3 regions of the Sphingomonas arabinosi genome follow, and region 1 is predicted to be linked to each of the others. Evidence: predicted binding sites of a transcription regulator. Region 1 holds the regulator's gene; each other region holds the start of a gene.

The links. The regulator LexA, encoded in region 1, represses DNA repair genes until DNA is damaged. The targets are predictions, from matches to a motif close to GTTCCNCNCTTGTTCT.
Region 2: uvrA (excinuclease ABC subunit UvrA) is a predicted target of LexA. The motif match lies at 3,504-3,519, and genes of this name have one in related genera.
Region 3: U1708_RS02655 (ribonucleoside-diphosphate reductase subunit alpha) is a predicted target of LexA. The motif match lies at 3,623-3,638, and genes of this name have one in related genera.

Annotation. Positions count from the first base shown of each region.
Region 1 covers NZ_JAXOJN010000002.1:541,191-548,026, reverse strand. The annotation lists gene gltX (glutamate--tRNA ligase) at 1-1,245, opposite strand, end outside; gene U1708_RS05350 (ComEC/Rec2 family competence protein) at 1,336-3,501, shown strand; gene lexA (transcriptional repressor LexA) at 3,492-4,166, opposite strand; gene U1708_RS05340 (molybdopterin molybdotransferase MoeA) at 4,235-5,416, opposite strand; gene U1708_RS05335 (energy transducer TonB) at 5,949-6,689, shown strand; gene moaC (cyclic pyranopterin monophosphate synthase MoaC) at 6,781-6,836, opposite strand, start outside.
Region 2 covers NZ_JAXOJN010000009.1:86,355-93,190, reverse strand. The annotation lists gene lpdA (dihydrolipoyl dehydrogenase) at 1-1,184, shown strand, start outside; gene U1708_RS14950 (hypothetical protein) at 2,838-3,362, opposite strand; gene uvrA (excinuclease ABC subunit UvrA) at 3,530-6,424, shown strand; gene U1708_RS14940 (beta family protein) at 6,437-6,836, opposite strand, start outside.
Region 3 covers NZ_JAXOJN010000001.1:577,536-584,371, reverse strand. The annotation lists gene U1708_RS02665 (haloacid dehalogenase type II) at 35-760, shown strand; gene U1708_RS02660 (hybrid sensor histidine kinase/response regulator) at 927-3,032, shown strand; gene U1708_RS02655 (ribonucleoside-diphosphate reductase subunit alpha) at 3,750-5,636, shown strand; gene U1708_RS02650 (DUF2171 domain-containing protein) at 5,776-6,036, opposite strand; gene U1708_RS02645 (hypothetical protein) at 6,108-6,311, shown strand; gene U1708_RS02640 (ribonucleotide-diphosphate reductase subunit beta) at 6,373-6,836, shown strand, end outside.

The sequences.
Region 1 (6,836 bases):
ATCCCACTTGTCGAGCGCGTCAAGTTCAGCATGCGCATTCGCCAAAATCGCACTCGCTTCACCCTGCAAAAGGCTCGCCGCGGCGTCATCCATCGCCAAAGGGCGCTGGCTGAACAGGAAATTCGACCCTTCGGCTAACTCGTTCAGGTTTGCGGCACGTGGCTTCAGGACGGGCATCGCGCGAGCCAGAAGCTGTAATCCGCCATCCGGCAATTGATGACCGAGTCGGTCGGCGGCCAGCTGTGCGAGGCGCGCGTCGTCAGCCTCGCGGATATAATGCCCGTTGAGGTTCTCGAGCTTCTTCAAGTCAAAGCGCGAGGGCGATTTGCCAACGCCCGACAGGTCGAACCACTCGACCGCCTGCTCGCGGCTGATGATCTCGTCGTCGCCGTGACCCCAGCCGAGCCGGAGCAGGTAATTGTCGAACGCTTCGGGCAGAATGCCCATCTCGTCGCGGTACGCCTCGATACCGACCGCGCCGTGACGCTTCGACAGCTTGGCTCCGTCCGGGCCGTGGATCAGCGGAATGTGCGCGTAAATCGGTTCGGGCCAGCCCATTGCGCGGTAGATTGGCAACTGGCGGAACGCGTTGTTGAGATGATCGTCGCCGCGGATGACGTGCGTGACGCCCATGTCGTGATCGTCGACGACGACCGCGAGCATATAAGTGGGCGTGCCGTCCGAACGGAGCAGGACGAGGTCGTCAATCTCTTCGTTCTTGACCGTAACTGCGCCCTGTACGCGGTCCTCGATCGTGACGGCGCCCTCCTGCGGCGCGCGCAGGCGGACGACATGCGGAAGATCGGGGGCCTCGCTCGCCGGACGATCGCGCCAAGGGCTGCGAATGCGAAGCGGCTTCTTCGCGGCCTGCGCCTCGGCACGCATCGCGGCGATCTCGTCGTTGGTCATGTAGCAGCGATAGGCGTGGCCGTTCGCGACCATCTCGTGCGCGACCTGCGCGTGGCGTTCGGCGCCGGCGAACTGCATGACGACGTCGCCGTCCCAGTCGAGCCCGAGCCAGCGCATCCCGTCGATGATCGCGTCGATCGCCGGCTGGGTCGAGCGGACCCGGTCGGTATCCTCGATCCGCAATAGGAACTTACCCCCGTTCGCCTTTGCGAACAGCCAGTTGAACAGCGCGGTGCGCGCGCCGCCGAGATGCAGGAACCCCGTCGGCGACGGAGCGAAACGGGTAACCACGGGTGCGGCCGGATTGGCGGTGCCCGTATCAGATATTGCGCCCAACCGCGGGTGCTCCCAGACTGATGAAACAATGGAGAAACGATGGCCATGACAGCCGTCGCCGCCCCTAGCATGCGTCCTTGGCGGCGACAAATGGGCGTGCCGCGATGGGGGGCTATCGTCGGGCTGGCCGTGGAGCGCTGGCTGGAGGCAGAGCGCGACCAGCTGGTGTTGTGGCTGCCGGTGATGCTGGGCGGCGGGATCGCTTTGTGGTTCGCGTTGCCGGACCCGGCGGCGTGGTGCGTCGCGGTGCTGCTGTTGGTCGCAGGCGGGTTGGCATGTCTGGCCGTGGGGCAGGGCGGGCGTGCGGCGCGCGCGCTGGCGATCGGGTTGCTGACGGCGGCGCTGGGGCTCGGGTTGATCTGGGCGCGGTCGGAATGGGTGGCGCGGCCGGTTCTGGGCGGTCCGACGATCGCAATTTTCTCGGCGAAGGTCGAGGCGATCGAGCCACTGGTGGCGCGGAAGCTGGTGCGGCTGACGGTATTGCCGGTGGGGAAGGGGGTGGAGACCGGCGGGCAGCCGGTCGCCTTGCCGTACCGCGTCCGCGTCAATCTGGCGGAAGCGGATGCGCCGAAGCTGCTGGGGACGGGGGCGGTCATCCAGTTGCGAGCACGGCTGATGCCACCGCCGCTCCCCGCGGTGCCGGGCGCCTACGACTTCGCGCGCGTCGCATGGTTCGGCGGGATCGGTGCGACCGGGCGTGGCTTCGCACCGGTGGTCGTGACAAGGCCGAGCGAATCGGGGGCCGGCATCCGCGTCGCGCTGTCGCACCATATTGTATCGCGGCTGGATGGCAGCGCGGGCGGAATCGCCGCAGCGCTTGCGACCGGCGACGTCGGCGCGATCAGCGAGGAGGATTCGGAGGCGATGCGTCGGGCGGGTCTCGCGCATTTGCTGTCGGTGAGCGGATTGCACATCACTGCGGCGGTGGCGGCGACAATGCTGATCGTGTTGCGTCTGCTGGCGCTCAGTCCGTGGCTGGCCTTGCACGCGCGACTGCCGGTGATTGCCGCGTTGGCGGGTGCGGCGGCAGCTATCGGCTATACGTTGCTGACTGGCAGCCAGGTTCCGACGATCCGGTCCTGCGTCGCGGCGCTGCTCGTGCTGGCGGCGCTGGCGATGGGGCGCGAGGCGATGACGTTGCGGCTCGTCGCGGCGGGGGCGGCGTGCGTCATGCTGGTGTTGCCCGAATCGGCGGCGGGGCCGAGCTTCCAACTGTCGTTCGCGGCGATCACCGCGATCATGGCGCTGCACGAACATCCGGTGATCCGCGCGTTCTTCGGGCCGCATGACGAGGGGCGAGGGCGCAAGCTGGCGCGGGGCGTCGCGTCGTTGTTGCTGACGGGGCTGCTGGTCGAATTCGCGCTGATGCCGATCGCGGTGTATCATTTCCACAAGGCCGGGCTGTACGGGGCGTTCGCCAACATCGTCGCGATTCCGTTGACGACATTCGTCGTGATGCCGTTGGAAGCGCTCGCGTTGCTGCTCGACGCCGGCGGCTTGGGCGCGCCGATCTGGTGGCTGGTGCAGCGCTCGCTCGATGTGCTTTTGTGGCTTGCACATATCGTCGCTGGCGCCCCCGGTTCGGTGCGGTCCTTGCCGGCGATGCCGACGGCGGCGTTTGCGCTGATGGTCGTTGGAGGGATTTGGATTGCATTGTGGCGGACGCGGTTGCGGCGATTGGGACTGCTGCCGCTGGTGGCCGGAGCGATCTGGGCGCTGACGACGCCGGCGCCTGACGTTCTCGTTACGGGTGACGGTCGCCATGTTGCGGTGCGGACGGCGGCGGGGTTGGCTATGCTGCGTGATCGGGCTGGGGACTATACGCGGGACATGCTCGCCGAGAATGGCGGGGTGGATGGCGAGCCGCTGTTGCTCGCGGATCAGCTCGACGCTCGATGTAGTCATGATCTATGCGTCACCGATATCGCCGCTCGGGGAAGGATGTGGCGGATCCTCGCGACCCGCAGCGCTTATATGGTGCCGATCGGCGAACTGATCGCCGCCTGTCGCAGCGCTGACGTCGTGGTCAGCGAACGCGGTCTGCCGAAACGTTGCGTGCCTCGGTGGCTGAAGCTGGATCGCCGCGTTCTGCGACGGACGGGCGGGGTCGCGCTGACCTTGAGGACGGGGACGGTCGTAACGATACTGAATGCGGGCGATCGCCATTCCTGGCGCGATCCGCCTGTTCTTGAGCGTGCCGCGCGCTCGTTCAGTTCGCGGCACGCTCGGCTCCGCGATGGAGCGGTTCAGTCGTAGCGGCGGAGGATGCCGGAGAGTTTGCCTTGGACGCGAACCTGCGCGGGGGCGTAGCGTTGGGGGTCGTAGGCGCGGTTGGCCGGGTCGAGGCGGACCATGGCGCCTTCGCGGCGGAAGTATTTCAGGGTGGCTTCGCTGTCTTCGATCAGCGCGACCACGATCTCGCCGTCTCGGGCGGTCTCGGTGCGGCGGATCAGCGCGTAGTCACCGTCGAGGATGCCGGCTTCGACCATCGAATCGCCGGAGACTTCGAGCGCGTAGTGTTCGCCGGTGCCGAGCAGCGCGGCGGGGACGGCTAGCATCGTGCTGCCTTCGAACGCCTCGATAGGGACGCCGGCGGCGATGCGGCCATGGAGGGGTATCTCGATGACGTCGTTGGCCGGTTGTGGCGTGGCGGCGGTGGGGGCCGCCTTGACGTTCGACGCCTTCGACGGCGCCTTTTTCTCCGCACGCTCCGGCATGCGCAGCACTTCGAGCGCGCGCGCGCGGTTCGGCAGGCGGCGGATGAAGTTGCGCTCCTCGAGCGCGCTGATCAGACGGTGGACGCCTGACTTCGACTTGAGGTCGAGCGCATCCTTCATCTCCTCGAACGACGGCGAGACGCCGGTTTCGTTGAGGCGATCGTTGATGAAGCAGACGAGTTCGTGCTGCTTGCGCGTGAGCATGGCGGTTCTCCGTCCGGAACAGACTGGGAACTTCTATGGAACATAATTAACGCCGTCAAGCGTCCGTATCACGCGATAACGAGGATTTCCGCCGATTCGCCTGTCCGTGCCACCGGCGCATTGCCGGCGCGGACGATCAGGCAGGTCGAGCGGGCGAGCGTGAGGAGCATCGAGCTGTCCTGGATCGTCGAGGCATAGGCCTTGCCGTCGCGCAGTTCGGCGCGGAGATAGTCGGTGCGGGCATTGTTGGCGGGGAGGTCTTCGCCGAGCAGCGCGTGGGTCGACTGGGGGAGCGGGTCGCGCGCACCGGCCATGTGCGCGACGACCGGCTTCACGAACAGCGTTGCGGTGACGAACGCGGATACCGGGTTGCCGGGGAGACCGAGCACCATCATCTCGCCGATCCGGCCAGCCATCATCGGCTTGCCGGGGCGCAGTGCGATCCGCCAGAAATCGATGGAGCCGCCGGCCGCCTCGATTGCGGGGCGGACCAGGTCGTGGTCGCCGACCGAGGCGCCGCCTGTGGTGACCAGCAGGTCGGCCTGGACGCTGGCAAAGGCCTCGCGCAGGACTTCGAGATTGTCGGGAAGGATGCCGAGGTCGACGATGTCCACGGGCATGTCGGCGAGCATTGCCGCCAACATGATGCCGTTTGATTCGGGCAGTGCGACGCCGTCGGTCGTCGAGCCGGGGGGGACGAGTTCGTCGCCGGTGGCGGCAACGGCGACGCGGACGCGGCGGTTGACGGTGAGGCTGCCGTGGCCGCCGGTCGCGGCGACGGCGATGCGCGCGGGGCTGAGGCGGTCGCCGGCGGCGATCAGGCGGGTGCCGGTCGAGAAGTCGAGGCCTTTGCGGCGGGTGTTGCGGCCGAATGTCGGCGGACCTTCGCCGGCTAGGATCAGCGTTGCGCCGTCCCGTTCGGCTTCTTCCTGGACCATGACGGTGTCGGCGCCGTCGGGCACCGCGGCGCCGGTGAAGATGCGGGTGGCCTGGCCAGGGGCGACTTTGCCGGTGAAGGGGCGGCCGGCGGCGCTTTCGCCGATGACTTTCCAGGGGCCGGGGAGGTCTTCGAAGCGGATCGCATAGCCGTCCATCGCCGAGAGGTCGGCGGCGGGCTGCGTGCGGCGGGCGAGGATGTCCTCTGCGGCCCAGCGGCCGGCGGCTTCGCGTAAAGCCACAGCCTCACTGCCGACGCGGGGGGCCATGGCGAAGAGGCGGGTCTGGGCTTCGGCGACGGGGACTAGGGTCATGCGTAAGACTCTGTTTTCGGGCGTTTCTGAAAAGTGAAGTATAGGAAGTATAGACGCTGGGAGCAGTTTGGCGGTTTGCGCCTTGGGGCGGTTTCGTATGGGGGAAGCGCAGGGTGCGTGGGTATGTTCCGTGCTTTGCCATGGGTCTGGTGTGTAGGACAGGTGTTGTTGGGTTAGCGGGTGTGGGGTGCGGGCCCGCTAGGGGCGTTGGTGGCTCGGCGAGCGAGCAGTCTGGCTCGATCGATATCATACGTTAGTTACCGCCTCCTTGTTCTCCCGCGAAGGCGGGAGTCCAGTCTGGGTCCCCGCCTTCGCGGGAGAACAAGTGTTGGGCGGACGTCGCTCGTTATTGCCTCGGCTTTCCCAACTGGGCCCCGGCCTTCGCCGGGGTGGTATTTTATTTGGGTGGGCGGCGCGCTTCTTCTGCGATGACGGATGTGGGTTGGTCCGTGATCGGGTCCTCTGGGTGCTCGGCCAGCGCGCGTTCATGGCGCGCGGGGCTTTGTTTGGAGGAAAGAGACACCAGATCAGCATGATGACACGCTATACGCCTCGGGCGAAAGACAGGATCGGGGCGGCGGTGGGTGCGGTGCTGCTGCCGGGGATGCTTGGTTATGCGCTGCTGTCGGGGCTGGTGGTGACGATGCCGGCGGCGGTTACCGATGCGTTGAAGGTGTTCGATGCTGCGCCGCCTCCGCCACCGCCGCCCGAGGAGAAGGTCAGGCCTCGGCCGTCGCCTAGCCGTAAGCCCGAGGGGGCTGCGTCGCCGCCTAATCTGAAGTCGAAGGCTACCGAGGTGGTGGCGCCGCCGCCGATCGTGCCGATCGTCGTGCCCCCGCCTGTCGTGGTGGCGGAGAAGGCTGGGGTGGGGGCGGAGGCGACTTCGGGGGCTTCGAACGTTCGCGGGCCGGGGACCGGGAGTGGCGGGATCGGTAATGGGACCGGGAGCGGGGGGTATGGCGATGGCGACGGCGGTGGGGGTGAGGAAACACCACCGGAGTGGCGCAGCGGGCGGTTGCGGGACTCGGATTATCCGCGCGAGGCCGCCGAGACGGGGATCCGGGGGCGGGTGTTCGTGCGGTATCTGGTTCAGACCAATGGGCGGGTGTCGCGGTGCCGGGTGACGCGGTCTAGCGGGAGCCGGGTGCTGGATGATCTCACGTGCCGGCTGATCGAGCAGCGGTTTCGGTATGACCCTTCGCTGGATGCGGCGGGGCGACCGGTGGAGTCTACCATCGTGGAGAGTCACGACTGGTCTATGGATGGGGATTGAGGGGCTTTAGCCGAGCGCGCTTTGCTTGGCTTGCCCTCACCCTTCGCCGCCTTCGGCGTCTCTCCCTCTCCCCTCTAGGGAGAGGGTTTTTTTACGCGGTCCAGTTGCCGGATTTGCCGCCGCTCTTTGCTCGGACGCGGATGTCTG
Region 2 (6,836 bases), on a different contig from region 1:
TCGATTTCCAGGGCGTCACCCTGAACCTCGACCAGATGCACGCCGAGAAGGCCAAGGCCGTCAAGGAACTGACCGGCGGCGTCGAATTCCTGTTCAAGAAGAACAAGGTAACCTGGCTCAAGGGCAAGGCCGCGTTCCAGGACGCGCACACCGTCGACGTGAACGGCCAGAAGGTCACCGCGAAGAACATCGTCATCGCCACCGGCTCCAGCGTCATGCCGCTCCCCGGCGTCGAGGTCGACCAGAAGACCGTCGTCGACAGCACCGGCGCTCTAGAGATCCCGAAGGTCCCCGAGCACATGGTCGTCATCGGCGGCGGCGTGATCGGCCTCGAGCTCGGCAGCGTCTGGCGTCGTCTCGGCGCCAAGGTCACGGTCGTCGAGTTCGTCGACCAGATCCTCCCCGGCTTTGACGGCGAAGTCCGCCGCGAGACTGCCAAGCTCTTCAAGAAGCAGGGTATGGAGCTGAAGCTCTCGACCAAGGTCACCGGCGTAACCGTCGCCGACGGCGTCGCGACCGTCACCGTCGAGCCCGCCGCCGGTGGCGCGTCCGAGACGCTGACAGCCGACGCGGTGCTCGTCTCGATCGGCCGTAAGGCCAACGTCGACGGCCTCAACCTCGAAGCCATCGGCCTCGAACTCAACAAGCGCGGCCAGATCGAAACCGACCACTCGTTCCGCACGAAGGTCGACGGCGTCTGGGCGATCGGCGACTGCATCCCCGGCCTGATGCTCGCGCACAAGGCCGAGGACGAGGGCGTCGCGGTGGCGGAAAACATCGCCGGCCAGACCGGCATCGTCAACGAGGACATCATCCCGAGCGTCGTCTACACGATGCCCGAGATCGCCGGCGTCGGCCTCACCGAAGAGGCTGCCAAGGAAAAGACCGCAGAATCGGGCGGCATCAAGGTCGGCAAGTTCCCGTTCGCCGCCAACAGCCGCGCCAAGACCAACCGCGACACCGACGGCTTCGTGAAGATCATCGCCGACGCCAAGACCGACCGCGTCCTCGGCGTCTGGATCGTCTCGAGCCTCGCCGGCACGCTGATCGCCGAAGCCGCCATCGCAATGGAATTCGGCGCGACCAGCGAAGACATCGCCTACACGTGCCACGCGCATCCAACGCATGCCGAGGCGATCAAGGAAGCGGCTATGGCGGTACAGGGCAAGCCGATTCATATCTAGTACGACCGCGCAAAGGCCGTAGCGCAAGCTACGGCCGAGCACCCAGCGGTCGGACCGGCCGGCGCGGCCAAAAGCCGCGTCCGACGACAGGGGCTTTGCCCCTGTCCGGCCAAGCCACGGTACGACCGCGCAAAGGCCGTAGCGCAGCTACGGCCGAGCAATCAGCGGTCGGACCGGCCGGCGCGGCCGAAAGCCGCGTCCGACGACGGGGGCTTTGCCCCTGTCCGGCCAAGCCACGGCTAAGCTGAATTTCTGGAGGGCGTCGGTGGTAATCCACCGGCGCCCTCTCTGCGTTTGCACGGCGAACGGCGAACGGCGAACGGCGAACGGCGAACGGCGAACGGCGAACGGCGCGGGTGCGGAGCGAGGGGTGAAGGGTGAAGGGTGAAGGGTGAAGGGTGAAGGGTGAAGGGTGAAGGGTGAAGGGTGAAGGGTGAAGGGTGAAGGGTGAAGGGTGAAGGGTGAAGGGTGAAGGGTGAGCGGTGAGCGGTGCGGCGGGGCGAAGGTAGGAAGCAGATGTAACCACAGTCAGCTTCAAGCCTCGCACCATTCCAAAACCCCACCCGGCGCCCCCATCCGTCATCCCGGCGAACGCCGGGACCCACGGTTACGGCGGACCCGGCGATCACGCGCCACCATTACCCGGTCCGCAACCATGGGTCCCGGCGTCCGCCGGGATGACGGGGGGAAGGGTGATCATGAGGGCGCGTGGTTTAAGGTGTAACGCGAACCGCAAGAGGATCATGATCCCCACCCGCCACCCCGGCGAACGCCGGGACCCACGGTTACGACGGACCCGGCGATACCGCGCCACCGTTACCCGGTCCGCAACCATGGGTCCCGGCGTCCGTCGGGATGACGGGGGAAGGACGATATGAGGGCGCGCAGTCAAAGGTGTAGGGCGACCTAGTGCCTGGTGCCCCGTGCCTCGTGCACTCCGCTCTGCTTAACCCCCTCACGCCCGAGCGGACCGACCAGCCCCGAGTACGGCTGCCGGATGCCAAGCCCAAGCGATCCTAGGAGGGGGAGGCCAAGAGAGACCACCGATCAGGTCCTCGCTAGCAGCCTCTCTCAAGGCCACCCATCCAACCAGAACCAAAAGCACCACCCCGGCGAAGGCCGGGGCCCAATTGGAAAGGCTGCAGTAACGGCGCGTAGCCCTACATCATCGCCGTTCCCCAATTGGGCCCCGGCCTCCGCCGGGGTGGTGCCAATCTGAAATGTATTGCCAGGAGGAAACCAGCCCAGAGCGTGCGACGACCAACGCGTTCCCTACAGCCATCGCGCCAACGAAACGGCCGCCGCCGCCCAGCACACCATCGTCAAACCTCAGGCGCACCATTCCGCTTCAGGCGGCAAGGGTGGTGCGTCACAACGCGCCGGTTCCGAGGCGGCCCCCGCACAGGGATTGGCCACAGACCCATCCTACCAAAAGCACCACCCCGGCGAAGGCCGGGGCCCAATTGGAAAGGCCGCAGTAACGGCGCGCCGCCCTACGTCATCGCCGTTTCCCAATTGGGCCCCGGCCTCCGCCGGAGTGGTGCCCCCATGACGTGTATCGCCGGGAGGATATCAGTCTAGGTCGTGCGACGAACGGCGCGTTGCACTACATCATCGCTCCAGCGAAACTGCCCCCCCCGGGCACACCAAAAATCAAACCTTAGGCGGACCATTCCGCGGCTTGCCGAACCCGGCGAACAGCGTCTCCAGTCCCGCCGTAACCGTGCCGATCACCTTGGCCATTTCAGGCGGCAACGGTGGCGCCTCCCCACGCGGCGGCTTCGGCGCAGCCCCGGCATAGGGATTGGCCGCAGGCTCGTCCGACGAAGGCTTCGCGCCAGCCTCAGGGGCTGCCGACGTCTCCGGCGTCACCGGCGGTTCAGGCGGGGCAGGGTGCCCAGCACGCCCGGCGGTCTTCGCATCCTGCTTCGTGATCGCAGCCGCAGCCATCATCAATCCAGCCGCGACCACCTGCCGCCCGGCCGGCGTCCCCAACTGCCGGGTGACCGCCGCAGCGATCCCCGCAAAAGGCGTCGCGCCATCATGCTTCCGGCCATGCTTGGCGCCATCATGCTTCCGGCCGTCATGCTTGCCGCCATGCTCATGCCCACACCCACCGCTGGCGGCCCGCTCAGCCTCGCGCTCGCGGCGCTTCCGCTCGTCCTTCTTTTTGCCCATGTCACGCTCCAGAACTGTATTGTCTATCCAATACACCATGTAAGTATCGCCGGCCCGCGCCACAATGCCCCCTTTCGTTCGGCACCCGCGTTACCCATCTCTGCAACCGACCTGACGGCGCCGCACAAGGCTTGCCGCACCCGAACAAATATGGAACACACCGCCTCATGCTGACCAAGATTTCCGTACGCGGCGCGCGCGAGCACAACCTCAAGGACGTCGACATCGACATCCCCCGCGACACGCTCACGGTGATCACCGGGCTCTCCGGGTCAGGCAAGTCCTCACTCGCGTTCGACACGATCTACGCCGAGGGCCAGCGCCGCTACGTCGAATCGCTCTCCGCCTATGCCCGCCAGTTCCTCGAACTGATGCAGAAGCCCGACGTCGACCACATCGAAGGCCTCTCGCCCGCGATCTCAATCGAGCAGAAGACGACCAGCCGCAACCCGCGCTCGACCGTCGCCACCGTCACGGAGATCTACGACTATATGCGCCTGCTCTGGGCGCGCGTCGGCATCCCGTACTCCCCCGCCACCGGCGAGCCCATTGCCGCGCAGACCGTGTCGCAGATGGTCGACCGCGTCATGGCGCTCCCCGAAGGCACGCGCCTGTACCTGCTCGCCCCCGTCGTCCGCGGCCGCAAGGGAGAGTACCGCAAGGAGCTCGCCGAGTGGCAGAAGGCCGGCTTCGCGCGCGTCCGCATCGACGGCGAGATTTACGACATCGACGAAGCCCCCGCGCTCGACAAGAAGTACAAGCACGACATCGAAGTCGTCGTCGACCGCTTGGTCGTCGGTGGCGAAATAGCCACGCGTCTGGCTGAGAGCTTCGAAACCGCGCTGAAACTCGCCGACGGCCTAGCCTATGTCGACCCCGCCGATCCGGTCGAGCCGCACACCCCCAAGTCGGAAATCCTCGGCAACAACGCCCCCGATGGTCGCATCGTCTTCTCAGAGAAATTCGCCTGCCCGGTCAGCGGCTTCACCATCTCCGAGATCGAGCCGCGCCTGTTCTCGTTCAACGCCCCGCAAGGCGCATGCCCGGCCTGCGACGGCCTCGGCGAGAAGCTGCTGTTCGACGAAGACCTCGTCGTCCCCAACCACATGCTCAGCATCAAGAAGGGCGCGGTCGTCCCCTGGGCGAAATCAAACCCGCCGTCGCCCTATTACATGCAGGTCCTCGGCAGCCTCGCGCGCGAATTCAAGTTCGACATCGAGACCCCCTGGTCCGACCTCCCGCCGGAGGTCCAGAGCACCATCCTGCACGGCTCGAAGGGCAAGCCCGTCACGCTCACCTTCATCGACGGCAAGAAGAAATACGACGTCTCGAAGCCGTTCGAGGGCGTCATCGGCAACCTCAACCGCCGCATGCTCCAGACCGACTCCGCCTGGATGCGCGAGGAACTCAGCAAGTACCAGTCCGCCGCCCCCTGCGAAGTCTGCGGCGGCGCGCGCCTGAAACCCGAAGCGCTCGCGGTCAAGATCGCGATGAAGGACATCTCCTACGCCACGCATCTCTCGGTGGTCGACGCGCTCCAGTTCTTCACCGACATGCCGCAGCATCTCGGCGACCAGCAGAACGCGATCGCCGAACGCATCCTCAAGGAGATCGTCGAGCGGCTGGGCTTCCTCAACAATGTCGGCCTGGACTACCTAAACCTCGACCGCACCTCCGGCACGCTAAGCGGCGGCGAAAGCCAGCGCATCCGCCTCGCGTCGCAGATCGGCAGCGGCCTGTCCGGCGTGCTCTACGTCCTCGACGAGCCCTCGATCGGCCTGCACCAGCGCGACAACGACATGCTCCTCAAGACGCTCCGCCGTCTGCGCGATCTCGGCAACACCGTGCTCGTCGTCGAGCATGACGAGGACGCGATCCGCACCGCCGACTACATCATCGACATGGGCCCCGGCGCCGGCGTCCGCGGCGGCCAGGTCGTCGCCCAAGGCACTCTCAAGCAGATCCTCAAGTCGAAGGGCAGCATCACCGCCGACTATCTCAACGGCACGCGCGAAGTCCCGGTCCCGACCACGCGCCGGAAGGGCAACGGCAAGAAGCTCACCGTCCACAACGCCGTCGCCAACAACCTGCGCGGCGTCACCGCCAGCCTGCCGCTCGGTACCTTCACCTGCATCACCGGCGTCTCCGGCTCGGGCAAGTCGAGCTTCACGATCGACACGCTCTACGCCGCCGCCGCGCGCGAGTTGAACGGCGCGCGCATCGTCCAGGGCAAGCACGACAAGATCACCGGCCTCCAGTATCTCGACAAGGTCATCGACATCGACCAGTCGCCGATCGGCCGCACCCCGCGCAGCAACCCTGCCACCTACACCGGCAGCTTCACGCAGATCCGCGACTGGTTCGCCGGCCTGCCGGAATCGCAGGCGCGCGGCTACAAGCCCGGCCGCTTCAGCTTCAACGTCAAGGGCGGCCGCTGCGAGGCGTGCCAGGGCGACGGCGTGCTCAAGATCGAGATGCACTTCCTCCCCGACGTCTACGTCACCTGCGACGTCTGCCACGGCGCGCGCTACAATCGCGAGACGCTCGAGGTGAAGTTCAAGGGCCATTCGATCGCCGACGTGCTCGACATGACGGTCGAGGACGCCGCCGAGTTCTTCAAGGCGGTCCCCCCGATCCGCGACAAGATGGCGATGCTGGTCGAGGTCGGCCTCGGCTACGTCAAGGTCGGCCAGCAGGCGACGACGCTCTCGGGCGGCGAAGCGCAACGCGTCAAGCTCGCCAAGGAACTCTCGCGCCGCGCCACCGGCAACACGCTCTACATCCTCGACGAACCCACCACCGGGCTCCACTTCGAGGATGTGCGCAAGTTGTTGGAAGTCCTCCACGCGCTGGTCGAGCAAGGCAATACGGTGGTGGTAATCGAACACAATCTCGACGTCATCAAGACCGCCGACTGGGTCCTCGACCTGGGTCCGGAAGGCGGCGTCAAGGGCGGCGAGATCGTCGCGGAGGGGACGCCGGAGAAGGTGGCGAAGGCCAAGGGTAGCTTTACGGGGAAGTATCTGGCGCCGTTGTTGGAGAAGCGGGTGGTTGCGGAGTGAGCAGGTTGAGCCTTAGAGGTCATCTCCCACAGGCTCGTCTTGCACCGCGAGCCCCTGTGGGTTGTCGTAATTGGCTTGAATATGCATGTGAAGGTTAACGCGAACTGCAGCTGCCATCGCTGGTGAGCGGACTGCGGGATCGAGGCCCTCTGCAGTACTTTGAATCATATATTCTCCCCAGACTCCAATATTCCCATCCCATTCGGCGTCTTCAATAACTCGCTCTGCAACATCTGCGTATGTTTCGCCGTCAACACTCCGCCAAGAGGTCCAGTTTAATCCGCGCGCGATATCGATCCTGGGTATGTTTCTCATAGGAACTGGGGCAGTGGGGGGACGAGTGCTTCCCCAGTCGCCGTATGTCAGAGATCCACGGTTTACGCTTCTTCGAACCTCTTGAAATAGAAGTCTT
Region 3 (6,836 bases), on a different contig from region 1:
GGGAACCAACCGCCACCCCCACCGTCTTTCCCGCATGGTACACCGCCCCCCGATCAAAGCCCTCGCCTTCGACGTGTTCGGCACCGTGGTCGACTGGCGCTCGGGGATCGCACGCGACGCGGCCCCGATCCTCGCCCGCCTCGGCCGCACCGATATCGACCCGCACGCGTTCGCCGACGGCTGGCGCAAACGCTATCAGCCTGCGCTGGAGGAGGTGCGCAGCGGACGGCGTCCGTTCGTGATCCTCGACACGCTCCACCGCGAGGCGCTCGAAGACCTGCTCCGCCATCACGACATCGACCCCGCAGCGCTCGACGAGGCGACGCTCACCGATCTTACGCACGCCTGGCACCGGCTCGACCCCTGGCCCGATTCCATCGAAGGTCTCACCCGCCTCAAGACCCGCTACCCGATCGTCACCTTGAGCAACGGCAACATCGCGCCGATGCTGGAGATGGCCCGCCGCGCCGGCCTCCCCTGGGACGCGATCCTCGGAGCCGAAGTCAGCCGCGTCTACAAGCCGCTCCCCGAAGCGTACCTCGCCACCGCGCGGATGCTGGCGATCGAACCGTCCGAGCTGTGCCTCGTCGCCGCGCACCATAGCGACCTTGCCGCCGCACGCGCTGCCGGCCTCCAGACCGCCTATGTCGATCGCCCGCTAGAATATGGTGGCCGCCCCGCGCCCGACGCGGATGCCGCTCAGGACTGGGAGTTCGGCGTCGACAGCCTGACGCGATTGGCCGACGAACTGTGCCGATGACCCGCCGACCTGCCGCGCGCACCGATGGTAACGCGCGGCCCCACCCCGTATCCACCGACCCCCTATTCGCCGACCCCGTATCGACCGCCCCCGTGTCCACCGACCCCGTATCGACCGACTGCGGACGTGTAATTCGACCCGGCGTGCGACCCGGCAGGAACTTGAGATGACGACACAGACGGCCGAGGCCGATTTCCTGACCGGCGGCGGCGAGATGGCCGCGATGATCCGCGCGCATGACTGGTCGGCCTCGCCGCTGGGGCCGATCGAGCACTGGCCGCAATCGCTTCGCTCGATCGTATCGCTGATGCTCGCGTCGGAATTCGCGATGTTCGCCGCCTGGGGGCCGGAGTTGGGCTTCCTTTACAACGATCACTATGCGCGCCTGCTGCACGACAAGCATCCGCATGCGCTGGGCCGACGGTTCAGCGACATCTGGGGCGACGTGTGGGCGGACATCAGCCCGCTGGTCGACAAGGCGCTCGCGGGGGAAGCCTCGTTCTTCGAGAACCTGCCTCTCGTCACCAATCGCAAGGGCTATGACGAGCAGGCGTGGTTCACCTTCTCCTACTCGCCGGTGCGGGACGAGAGCGGCGCGGTCGCAGGCATGTTCTGCTCGACCTACGAAAGCACCGAACGGGTCGTGGCGGAGCGCGCATTGCGCGACGAACGCGAGCGGATGGGCCAGATGTTCGCGCAGGCGCCGACCTTCATGGCGATGTTGCGCGGGCCCGAGCACCGGTTCGAACTGGCCAACCCCGGCTACAGCAAGCTCGTCGGCCACCGCGAGGTACTTGGCCGCACCGTCGCCGAGGCGTTGCCCGACGCGGTCGAACAAGGGTTTCTCGAATTGCTCGACCATGTCTACGCAACCGGAGAGCCGTTTACCGCGTCCGGCATGCTCTACGCGGTACAGGCCGCGCCGGGCGGTTCGGTCGATGATCGCTATCTAGATTTCGTCTACCAGCCGATCCGCGACGCGACCGGCGCGGTCGTCGGCATCTTCGTCGAGGGCGCGGACGTCACCGATCGCAAGATGCTCGAACGCGACCTGCAATCGCTCAACGCCGACCTCGAACAGCGCGTTCGCGATCGGACTCAGGAACTGGTCGAGGCGCAGGAGGCGCTCCGCCAGGCGCAGAAGATGGAGGCGGTCGGCCAGCTCACCGGCGGCATCGCGCACGATTTCAACAATTTGTTGCAAGGCATCACCGGCAGCCTGGAGATCGTCCAGCGCCGCGTCGCGCAGGGCCGCGTGGGCGAACTCGACCGCTTTATTTCAGGCGCTACGGCCGCCGCCAATCGCGCCGCGGCACTCACCCACCGGCTGCTCGCCTTCTCGCGCCGCCAGCCGCTCGATCCGCGCCCGGTGAAGGTCAATCCGCTGGTCGCATCGCTGGAGGACCTGATCCGTCGCACGACCGGCGAGCAGATCGAACTCGAGATGGTGCTCGGGACGGGGCTCTGGACGACGCTGTGCGATCCTAACCAGCTCGAGAATTCGCTGCTGAACCTCGCCATCAACGCACGCGACGCGATGCCGCACGGCGGCACGCTGACGATCGAGACCCGCAACGCACAACTCGACGACCATTTCGCCGCCAGCCAGCGCGATGTCCGGCCCGGCCATTACGTCTGCGTCTGCGTGTCCGACACCGGCACGGGCATGTCCGCCGATACCATCGCCAAGGCGTTCGAGCCGTTCTTCACGACCAAGCCGCTCGGCCAGGGTACCGGGCTCGGCCTGTCGATGGTCTACGGCTTCGCGCGCCAGTCCGAAGGCTATGCGAGGATCTATAGCGAGGTCGGCCAAGGCACGACGATCAAGCTGTATCTGCCGCGCCACTACGGCGTGGCGGAACGGGACGAGGCGCTTCCAGGCTTGACCCAGGAGCACGTCACCGACGCGGGCGAGATCGTGCTGGTGGTCGAGGACGACGTGGTGGTCCGGTCGCTGATCGTCGAGGTGCTGGGCGAACTCGGCTATCAGGCGGTCGAGGCGCATGACGGTCCCGCCGGGCTCGACAAGCTGCAGACGATGGACCGTATCGACCTGCTCGTCACCGACATCGGCCTCCCCGGATTGAACGGGCGTCAAGTTGCGGATGCGGGGCGAGCACTCCGCCCCGACCTCCGCGTGCTGTTCATGACGGGCTACGCGGAAAACGCCGCGCTGGCATCGGGCTTCCTCGAACCGGGAATGTCGATGATCACCAAACCGTTCGCGATGGAAGCGCTCGCAACGCAGATCCGGACGATGATCGGGGGCTGAGGCAGAACACCCCCACCCAATCACCACCACCCCGGCGAAGGCCGGGGCCCAGTTGGAGAGGTCACAGTAATAACACGCCGCGCTCGGTTAGCAACGTCCCCCAACTGGGCCCCGGCCTCCGCCGGGGTAATGCTCGGATGGTAAGTAGGAGATGGAGCCGCCCCATCCCGTTCCCCCGCGAAGGCGGGGGCCCAGGAATCAAGCAGGACGACGTTCGTGACTCCTGGGCCCCCGCCTCAGCGGGGGAGCTAGAAGCGACGGCACCTAACGAAAAATCGACCCCCCCTCGTACCCCCCCCACAAAGCAACATTTGCCACTTCCCGCCCTTAAATAATTTTTCGTTCCCCCTTCGCCCCCTTGCGCTTCGCGAACCCCGCAGAACTCCACGCGTCGCGAATATCCCGCTCGTCCAACCCGCACGTGAACGCGACGAACCGAGCCCCGAACCACCCCCACACCCCCTTGCGTCTCTTCGCGCTTTGGCACAATCTCTTGGGGTTGCGTTCGGGGGCGGACCCAATCGCTGGTAGAACAACCCTCGCATAGCCATATGCGATATGACCGTAAGCGCGCCTTCCACCGCCGCGATGGTCACTTTTTGTTCTCCCGTTAGGGGCCGTCCGATGGTAGCATGGCGACATGACGCCGATTCGAACGAATACAGAACACTAGGAGCGGTTTCGATGGATTTCAGAGACAGCAGCCGGGATAGCGACATGACCACAGACACGATCGAACAAACCACTGCCACGCCTGAAGCCGAGGCCCCCAAGGCGCCGCGCCAGGCGCAGGACAGCCACTCCGTGCGCGCACAGATCTACCCGGTCGAGGTCGATCACAGCCGCGACGCGCTCCTCACCGAATTCGGCAAGGACACGCTCAAGGATCGCTACCTCCTGCCCGGCGAGAGCTATCAGGACCTGTTCGTCCGCGTCGCCTCGGCCTATGCCGACGACGCCGGCCACGCCCAGCGCCTCTACGATGCGATCTCGAAGCTCTGGTTCATGCCAGCCACCCCCGTTCTCTCGAACGGCGGCACAGGTCGCGGCCTGCCGATCTCGTGCTACCTCAACTCGGTTCCCGACAGCCTCGGCGGCATCGTCGACACCTGGAACGAGAATGTCTGGCTCGCCTCGCGCGGCGGCGGCATCGGCACCTATTGGGGCAACGTCCGCGGCATCGGCGAGCCGGTCGGCCTCAACGGCAAGACCAGCGGCATCATCCCGTTCGTTCGCGTCATGGATTCGCTGACGCTAGCGATCAGCCAGGGCTCGCTGCGCCGCGGTTCGGCCGCCGTGTATCTTGACGTCTCGCATCCCGAGATCGAGGAATTCCTCGAAATCCGCAAACCCTCGGGCGATTTCAACCGCAAGGCACTGAACCTCCACCACGGCGTGCTGATCACCGACGACTTCATGGAAGCCGTGCGCAACGGCGACGAATGGCATCTCCGCTCGCCGAAGGATCAGGCGATCCGCGCCACCGTCGACGCGCGCTCGCTGTTCCAGAAGCTCGTCGAGACCCGCCTCCAGACCGGCGAGCCGTACATCGTCTTCGCCGATCACGTGAACAAGGCGATGCCGAAGCATCACCGCGAACTCGGCCTCAAGGTCTCGACCTCGAACCTGTGCTCCGAGATCACGCTGCCGACCGGCAAGGATCACCTCGGCAACGAGCGTACCGCGGTCTGCTGCCTGTCGTCGCTGAACCTCGAGACGTGGGATCAGTGGAAGGACGAGAAGGGCCTGATCGAGGACGTCATGCGCTTCCTCGACAACGTCCTGCAGGACTATATCGACCGCCACGAGCCCGGCATGGAACGCGCCGCCTACTCCGCCGGCCGCGAGCGGTCGGTCGGGCTCGGCGTGATGGGCTTCCACAGCTTCCTCCAGGCACGCGGCATCCCGTTCGAGGGCGCGATGGCGAAGTCGTGGAACCTGCGGATGTTCAAGCACATCAGCAGCCAGGCTAACGAAGCCTCGATGCAGCTCGCGATCGAGCGCGGCCCCTGCCCCGATGCCGCCGATGTCGGCGCGATGGAGCGTTTCAGCTGCAAGATGGCGATCGCACCGACCGCGTCGATCTCGATCATCTGCGGCGGCACGTCGGCGTGCATCGAGCCAATCCCGGCGAACATCTACACGCACAAGACGCTCTCGGGCAGCTTCTCGATCAAGAACCCGTACCTCGAAAAGATGCTGAGCGAGAAGTCGAAGAACTCGGACGCGGTCTGGAACTCGATCCTCGAGCAGGGCGGCTCGGTCCAGCATCTCGACTTCCTCTCGGTCGAGGAAAAGGACTGCTACAAGACGAGCTTCGAGATCGACCAGCGCTGGCTGCTCGAACTGGCGGCGGATCGCACCCCCTACATCGACCAGGCGCAGTCGCTGAACCTGTTCATCCCGGCCGACGTCGAAAAGTGGGACCTGCTCATGCTCCACTTCCGCGCGTGGGAGCTCGGCATCAAGTCGCTCTACTACCTCCGCTCGAAGTCGGTCCAGCGCGCCGGGTTCGCCGGCGGGGTCGAGGCCGACAACACCATCGACCTGCGCCAGATCGACGTCGAGTCGAAGGATTACGATGAGTGCCTTGCCTGCCAGTAAGGCGCCTCGGCTGCCACAGGTGCCCCCGGCCCGTGAAACACGGACCGGGGCGCGCCTGACGCAACGAACCCCGGCCCGTGCGAAGCGGACCGGGGTCCAGGCAGTCTCGGCGGCGCGTACGACACGCGCCGCTGGAGGATCAGGCTTCTTCTTCGAACGTCACCGCCACGTCGGCGTTGGCGGAAAGCCGGACCTTGCCGTCCTCGATATCCGCGACCAGCCCGAGCGAGATGAAGTGATGATGCCCTTCATGGCGGCCCTTGCCCTCGACGACCTGCGGGCCCGAGTCCTTCTTGGTCAGCTTGATGCGGTTGCCTTCGACCTTGTCGACGGTGCCGACATGGACGCCGTCCGCGCCGATGACTTCGGCATGTTCCTGGATCTGGGTTGCATCGACCATGGTCGTTCTCCTGTGGTGGGTTCCCCGATACGGGGCTCGGCATCTCAACGCACGTCATGCGAGTTCGCCGCATGACATATGGTTCAGCTATCATGTTCGTGGTCGCGGGCGTGCTCGGAATCGTCGGCACCGCGATGCTGCTCCGTCTGCGCAGCCCGAGCGTCACCGAGCAACAGACCTACGCGTTCCGCATGATCGGCATCATGCTCACCTCGGGCGCGATCGTCCTCGCCATGTCCGCCGCCGCGATGTGGCAATGGAGCACCGAGACATGAAACCCGCGACCTGATTCCCCCAGTTTCCCGATATAAAACCCATTCCCGAAAGGCTTACCCCATGTCCCTCCTTCACGCCTCCAAGCAGTACAAGCCGTTCGAATACCCCTGGGCGTTCGAGTTCTGGAAGCGCCAGCAGCAGCTCCATTGGCTCCCCGAGGAAGTGCCCTTGGGCGAGGATTGCCGCGATTGGGCGCAGAAGCTCAGCGACCACGAGCGCAACCTGCTCACGCAGATCTTCCGCTTCTTCACGCAGGCCGACGTCGAGGTGCAGGATTGCTACCACGAGAAGTACGGCCGCGTGTTCAAGCCGACCGAGATCAAGATGATGCTGACCTCGTTCAGCAACATGGAGACGGTCCACATCGCCGCCTACAGCCATCTGCTCGACACCATCGGCATGCCCGAAAGCGAATATGGCGCCTTCCTCGAATATGCCGAGATGAAGGAAAAGCATGATTACATGCAGAAGTTCACCGTCGACAACGACGAGGACATCGCCCGCACGCTCGCCATGTTCGGCGG